2 regions of the Pseudoalteromonas sp. NZS100_1 genome follow, and region 1 is predicted to be linked to the other one. Evidence: riboswitches for the same ligand, from Rfam matches in the RefSeq annotation. Region 1 holds a riboswitch; the other holds the start of a gene.

The links. Region 1 has a riboswitch for cobalamin ahead of I6F66_RS01240 (TonB-dependent receptor). Riboswitches for the same ligand answer to the same signal wherever they lie in the genome.
Region 2: another riboswitch for cobalamin. It lies ahead of I6F66_RS15775 (ABC transporter ATP-binding protein); the one in region 1 lies ahead of I6F66_RS01240 (TonB-dependent receptor).

The regions. Positions count from the first base shown of each region.
Region 1 covers NZ_JADYXN010000001.1:281,395-284,821, reverse strand. Annotated here, with positions in the region: gene I6F66_RS01260 (ketopantoate reductase family protein) at 1-55, opposite strand, end outside; gene I6F66_RS01255 (VanZ family protein) at 48-401, opposite strand; gene I6F66_RS01250 (YajQ family cyclic di-GMP-binding protein) at 554-1,036, shown strand; gene I6F66_RS01245 (ABC transporter substrate-binding protein) at 1,238-2,023, shown strand; cobalamin riboswitch at 2,087-2,271, shown strand; gene I6F66_RS01240 (TonB-dependent receptor) at 2,308-3,427, shown strand, end outside.
Region 2 covers NZ_JADYXN010000026.1:22,364-25,790, forward strand. Annotated here, with positions in the region: gene I6F66_RS15770 (iron ABC transporter permease) at 1-535, opposite strand, end outside; gene I6F66_RS15775 (ABC transporter ATP-binding protein) at 537-1,349, opposite strand; cobalamin riboswitch at 1,512-1,636, opposite strand; gene I6F66_RS15780 (porin) at 1,704-2,636, opposite strand; gene I6F66_RS15785 (LysR family transcriptional regulator) at 2,803-3,427, opposite strand, start outside.

The sequences.
Region 1 (3,427 bases):
AATGACTAAGTAACAAGCCAATAGCACCATCGCCGACAATTAAAATATTAGCCATATGGGTTCTTTTTTCGAGGTGTAAAAATTACTCTAAGTAAAAAGTAGCTTGCGGCACCTGCAAAATCAGCAAAAAAATCACCGAGTGATGCTTGCCTATAGGGGAGTGCGTCTTGCATTATTTCTATAGAGGCGCCATAACCAGCCAATAAAAGTATTTGCGCATATAAAGGAAGCTTAAACGCTTTATCCATTATTATGGCTAGTATAAAAAAAATCCCAAAATGGGCGACTTTATCAACATGAGGAAATAAATTTACAACGCCACCTTTTATTTCTTTGGCAAATAAAAAGGTAAAAGCTACTATGCTGATTAAAAAAATTGCTTGATAAACACGCCTTGTCACGACAAATCCTAAAATCGCTTAAAAAAGAGGCGCAAGTATATCAAACTAATTTAATATCGCACCTGAACAAGATGCAGAAAAATGTAAAGATTTATAATTTTAGCGTTATAATTACCACATAAAATTAAGATTAAATAGTTAGGAGCAAACCAATGCCTTCATTTGATATTGTATCTGAAGTAGAAATGAACGAAGCTAAAAACGCAGTTGATAATGCAAATCGTGAGCTAGAGACTCGCTTTGACTTTAGAGGCGTTGATGCATCTATTGAGCTAAATGACAAAACAATTAAGCTTAAAGCTGAAGCAGACTCTCAGGTTATGCAATTATTTGATATTTTAGCTAACAAAATATCTAAGCGTGGTATGGATGTATCAAGCTTAGAGCTTCAAGATATTACCCGTGCAGGTAAAAATGTATTTCGTAACGTTGGCTTAAAGCAGGGTATCGAAAAGGACATGGCTAAAAAAGTAGTTAAAGCCATTAAAGACTCTAAAGTTAAAGTTCAAGCTGCTATCCAAGGCGAAGAAGTACGTGTAACGGGTAAAAAACGTGACGATCTTCAAGAGGCTATGCAAGTAGTGCGCAGTGCTGAGCTAGGTCAACCTTTTCAGTTTAAAAATTTCCGCGATTAATTAATAAATAGTTTTAAATTAAGCATGCTTTAATCTGTTTATACTTACAGACAGATTGAAGCTACTTACTCTTTTTAAATATCTCACTATTATCCCTCTTTGCTGCCTAGATACTCCCGTATGTATTAATCTTCTTTTTGATATTTAAGCTATTATATTTAATCACATGCAATTAAGTACTTCACGCTAGAAGGTATTAAAATGAAACTTCATCAATTATTTTTGTTATTTGTTTTGCTTACATTTACCAAACCAAGCTTATCAAAAACAGTTGATATTGATGTACTGGTTGAAGATGGCTACTTTCCCATTATTATTAATGCGCAAAAAAAGCAGGGTTTTGCTCCTGAGTTTATTAAGATTTTAAACGGCGCACAGCAGGAGTTTAACTTCGTACTTAAGTCTCTACCTGTAAAAAGGCTTGCTTTGTCAGTTGAAAAAAATAATTTTGATGTTTTATTTTTAATGGCACTGCAATGGATCCCACAATCAGCGCAAGAGAATATTAAAAAAACCGAATTTTATACCATTACCAAAAATGAGCTTTATACGCTTAAAGAAAATACAAATGAGCAAGCTTACTTTGACGACATTACGTCATTAACAAAGGTTGGGGTTCTGGGGTACTCGTATCAATTTGCTGGATTTAATACAGATGCCGAATTTTTAAGTGAGGAACATCAAGTAAGTTTAACCATTGATGAATTCAATGTGGTTAAAATGCTGCTATTAAAGCGCGCGGAAGTAGGCGTTTTAAATAATATTGCTTACCAATATTTTAAAAATCAAAATACTTTTAATATGGATTTACTCTATAAAAGTAACGTACCAGATGCCGTTTATGAAACGCACTTTTTAGTTAACTCTAAATCAAATAAGATCACTAGTAATAAAATGGATGAAATACTAAGCTTACGTACTGCACAAATACAACTTCAGAAGCTACTTAATAAATATGGCGTTTCTTCAAACTATACTAGCCCTTAACTGCATTTTAAAGGTTTTTAGCTGTATAGACGTCCATTGACATTTGTAAACAAAATACTCACAATAGCGACATATTTTCAAGGTGCTTGCTAGCCACTTCATGTAATGATTTTTTTAGCAGGATAATCGGGAAGTTGGTGCGTTTTCATGATGACTACAAGCCCAACACTGCCCCCGCAACGGTAAAGTATTGCATATTTTGATGTGCTTACTGAGTCCGGAGACCGGCCTTGATGCAATCTTACTTACTTAAATCTTTGCGGTGGGCAAAGGTAGGGGACATCATGTTAAACAAAACAACTTTAGGCGTTGCTATTTCTGCTGCGCTTTCATTTTCTGTGTCTGGCGCAGAGCAATCAATTGAAAAAATAACCGTTACAGCTAATAAATTTGAGCAATCAATCAATGACGTTTTAGCAAGTGTAAATGTTATTGAGCGTGCAGAAATAGAAGCAAGCAACGTACGCGATTTACCAACCTTATTAAGCACGCGAGTTGGTTTTCAGGTTAATCCAAACGGTGGTTTTGGCCAAAATACAGGTGTGTCACTTCGTGGTACTGGCTCTGGCGATACGCTAATTTTGATTGACGGTGTACGTACAGGCTCAGCAACACTTGGTCAAAAAGCATTAAATAATGTCCCTTTAAATAGTATTGAACGCATTGAAATTATTAAGGGTTCTCGCGCGGCTGTTTACGGCTCTGATGCACTTGCTGGCGTAATTAACATTATAACGCGTGAATCAGATAACTTATCTGTGAGTGCTACGTTTGGTTCTGATTCTTACCAAAATTATCAAGTGGCAGGCTCTGTAAAATCAGGCGATATAACAACAGCATTTAATGCAGGCTTTGAAAAAACAGATAACTTTGATGTACTGCAAGGCGTAGCACCAGATGAAGATGGCTATGAAAATAAAAACCTTGGTTTTAAAGTAAATTATACTGATGCACACTACGGCGACTTTAAGTTATTAGGTCAATACAGTGAAGGATTTGCAGATTACGACAGTCGCTTTAGCCCAGCCGACAGTACGATTGAACGAGATGATTTTAAAAACTATCAGCTTTCTGCAGGTTGGAGTAAAAACTACACTAACCAAACGCACAGTATTGATTTAGCGCTAGCAACGGATGATTCAGACAATACATATGTCGATTTTTCAGTTGGACCAACAACAAGTACTTTTATAACTAAACGCACACAAATTGATTATAACGGCCAATACCTATTATCTGATGAGCTTAACATTAGTGGTGGTATCAATTGGTACAACGATGATGTATCTCATAGTTCGCAACTATTTGTTGAAGACAGCCGAGATGTACTTGCTGTGTTTGTAGGTGCTTACTACGATGCAGATAAAGTATTAGCTAATTTAACTGTTCGCCAAGATGACGACG
Region 2 (3,427 bases), on a different contig from region 1:
CGGCTACCGCCTGAGGGTCGCTCCAATAAAGCAACAAACTGGTAAATGCACTAAATAAAAATGACAGAGCAACACCAGCTAATAACATTGATTCTACCTGTGCACTTTGCTGCCTACCTGCAATAAGTATTAATAAACTCATAGCGAGTAAGCTGCCCAGCAGTGCTGCTGCCGATAGCATAAAGCCTGCGCTAATGCCTGCTAGCGCCATAAGTAACACCACGCCAAATGAGGCACCCGACGATATACCAAATAAGTAAGGATCGGCTAAAGGGTTGCGCGTTACCGTTTGTAAAATAAGCCCCGCAATTGCTAAGCCAGAGCCTGCTAAAAAGGCGAGTAATGTGCGTGGCATTCTTAGTTCAAAAATAATACGCGAATTAAAAGACGCATCATTTGAGAGTAAAAAGCTATTAAATACATCTTGAAGTGAGGTCTCTGCTGCGCCAAAACTAAGTGCTGCAAATAAGCTAAATAAAGCAGCTACAACACTTATAAATAGCGCAAATGATTGGCGAGTATTAACTGCGCTCATATTATTTGTAGCCATAAAAGTAAGTGATATGAGGGATGCTATTTCCCGACTTCGATATTTGCGGGTGGTTATTTACTTGGGCGCAAACACCAAAAACGTCGCCTAGCATGTTTTCGGTTAATACCTCACTTGGCGTGCCTGTATGTGTAATTTCACCGTTTTTAATAACCACTAGTTCATCGCACATTGCAGAGGCTAAGTTTAAATCGTGAAACGATGCAAATACCGTTACACCCAACGATTTAGCAAGCTCCATAACCTGTATTTGGTATTTAACATCTAAATGGCTGGTTGGTTCGTCCATAATTAATAGTTGAGGTTGCTGCACAATAGCACGAGCAATAAGCGCTCTTTGTTTTTCACCGCCTGAGAGCGATTCAAAACTTTGATCAATATGATCCACTAACCCTACGGTGTTGATAGCTTGGATGATTTTTTGTTTATCAATATTGGTTATTGAGCTAAATAGCGATTTATGAGGCGTTAGCCCAAGTGCAATAACATCAAATACGCTTAAGTTAAATTGCGAAGGGGTTTCTTGTAAAACAACCGCGACTTTTTTTGCGTACTCATCACTTTTTAGCTGCCAAATGTCGGTGTTGTTAAACTCTACAACGCCATCACTTGGTTTATTAAAACGATATAAACAACGCAATAAGCTCGATTTACCTGCGCCATTAGGTCCAATTAAACCAACAAATTTACCTGTGGTTATTTTAAGGTTTATTTTTTTGAGAATCGTTTTATTGCCAATACCCCATGATACGTTTTTAACGTTTAGTAAAGGCGTGTTTAGCGCTGATTTAGTGTGCAACAGTGAGTCCTTGGTAGGCGTGTACTCACTAACAATACAGCTAACAATAACTAGTGCATTAATAAAAATGAGTAAACCCGCTCGTTAAAAAATTATACCAATCTATTTAGATATAGAACCTATTAAGCGATAAATTTAATTCGTTAAATTGTTCAAATATTTATGCTGATTGGTATTGCTCATTTGTATCTGACTTAAAGCGTTGTACTAATTACAGTTACGGGAATAGTTGAGGATTTGCACCTCATTCCAAATGAGGGTCTATTATGGGCGGGTAAATAATTTAAAGCAAAAAAAACCGCGCTCAAAGGAGCGCGGTTAAAAAGGGAGTGTTCTAACTAATTAGACTAGTCGTTAAAACTTGTATTCCATACCTAAGCCTACGTAATCTTGGTCAACATTGTTGTCCATGTCAAAGCTTGAGTAAAAACCAAATACTTTAATGTTTTTATTTAATTTGTGATCAAGACCAACTGAAATTGCTGACTTATCGTCGCTGTCGTCAAAGTCCATATCTTGGTATTGCACTTTAAATGTGTTGCTACCCATGCTGTAAGCAGCATTTAGCAAGTAACCATCCGCTTCTGCGCTGCCATCTACTGCTTCTTGTGTTTGGTACATTGCACCCAATTTAAAGTTTTCGATTTTACCTTGGATTGATGCACGCACTACGTCGTAGCCATTTACTTCACTATCGGCTGCAATAGAGGCGTATACCGCGCTCTTTTTAAGAGCCACGTCACCGTATGTCACCGCCATTGAATAACCGTTATCAGCGTCTACATCGTCTTCAGCTACAAAAGTAGCAAGTACTTTAAAGCCTTCGTATGAGTTTGATGAGTAGCTAACTGTGTTTCCTAAGCGGTTTTCACCTTTAAATACATTTTTAATATCGCCTTCAAGGTCGTTAAATAAATCTAACTTACCTTGAGATTGCTTAAGCGCAGTATCGTTACGACCAATTACAACCTGACCAAACGCACCTTTTAAACCAACGTATTGGTTACGCGCAGAAATATTGTCGTCGTTATCGCCTTTTGAATCAGCATCAGACACATCAACTTGAAACTCAAACTTATATACCGCTTCTAAACTATCATTTATTTTTTCAGAACCTTTAATACCAAGACGAGATGCATTACTTTTTATCTCGGTAAAAGACCCTTCGCCATCATCAGATGATTGCACTGTTACATTCGCTTTACCGTAAATGTCTACGTCGGCAAGTGCATTAAAAGATAAACCACTTAATAGTGCTAAGCATAAGCTCGATTTTACAAATTTCATGTTATTTCCTTGGATAATCACAAAAGACTAATTTTCAAAACTGCTGCATTTTGTCATTCCTAAATGACAGTAATATTACAATAGAAATATTACTGTCTTTTTTTGTTAATAAAAATGCATTAAATATGAAATCAAAATAACATGAAAGCCTAGTAGATGGTCGTACTTACTTACCTTGCTTTAATGACAAGCTTGGCGTCATTTGCGAAAGTAAATTAACTAAGGTTTCTATTAGCTCTTTTTGCTCGTTGTCTCTGTGATACGCAATAAATACGTCTCTTGAGGTGTTTTCTACCCCTTTAACATGAAACAACTCACCTTTTTCTAAATGCCCTTCAACCAATACTTGAGGTATAAATGCACTACCACCACATTGCAGTATTAAATCAAGTGCAATACGTCCCGTGCTGGTTCTAAAGTAAGGTGGCGTTTTTCCTGTAAACTGACGCGCATGCCAAAGAGAAAAAGTAGTTCCCCAATCCACATACACATATTGATTATCAAAAAAGTTTTCGTTCGTTGCGGTGTCGTATCCGCTTACTGGAATGATTGGCAACTCACAAATACGCTCTACTACGAGTTCATCTACTTTTGGTGGATCAAATAATATTGCCAAATCGAGAGTACGCTCTAATAAAAGTCGAGTGCTCTCTTGTTGTGCTTTAACTTCTGCAACTAACGACACGCCCGGCATCGCCGATACAATATTTGTTATACCAAACTGTAAAAAAGCATCCCAAATATTAGGCGTTCCTGCTAAGCTAATTTGCTTATGCATATTGTCGGCAAGT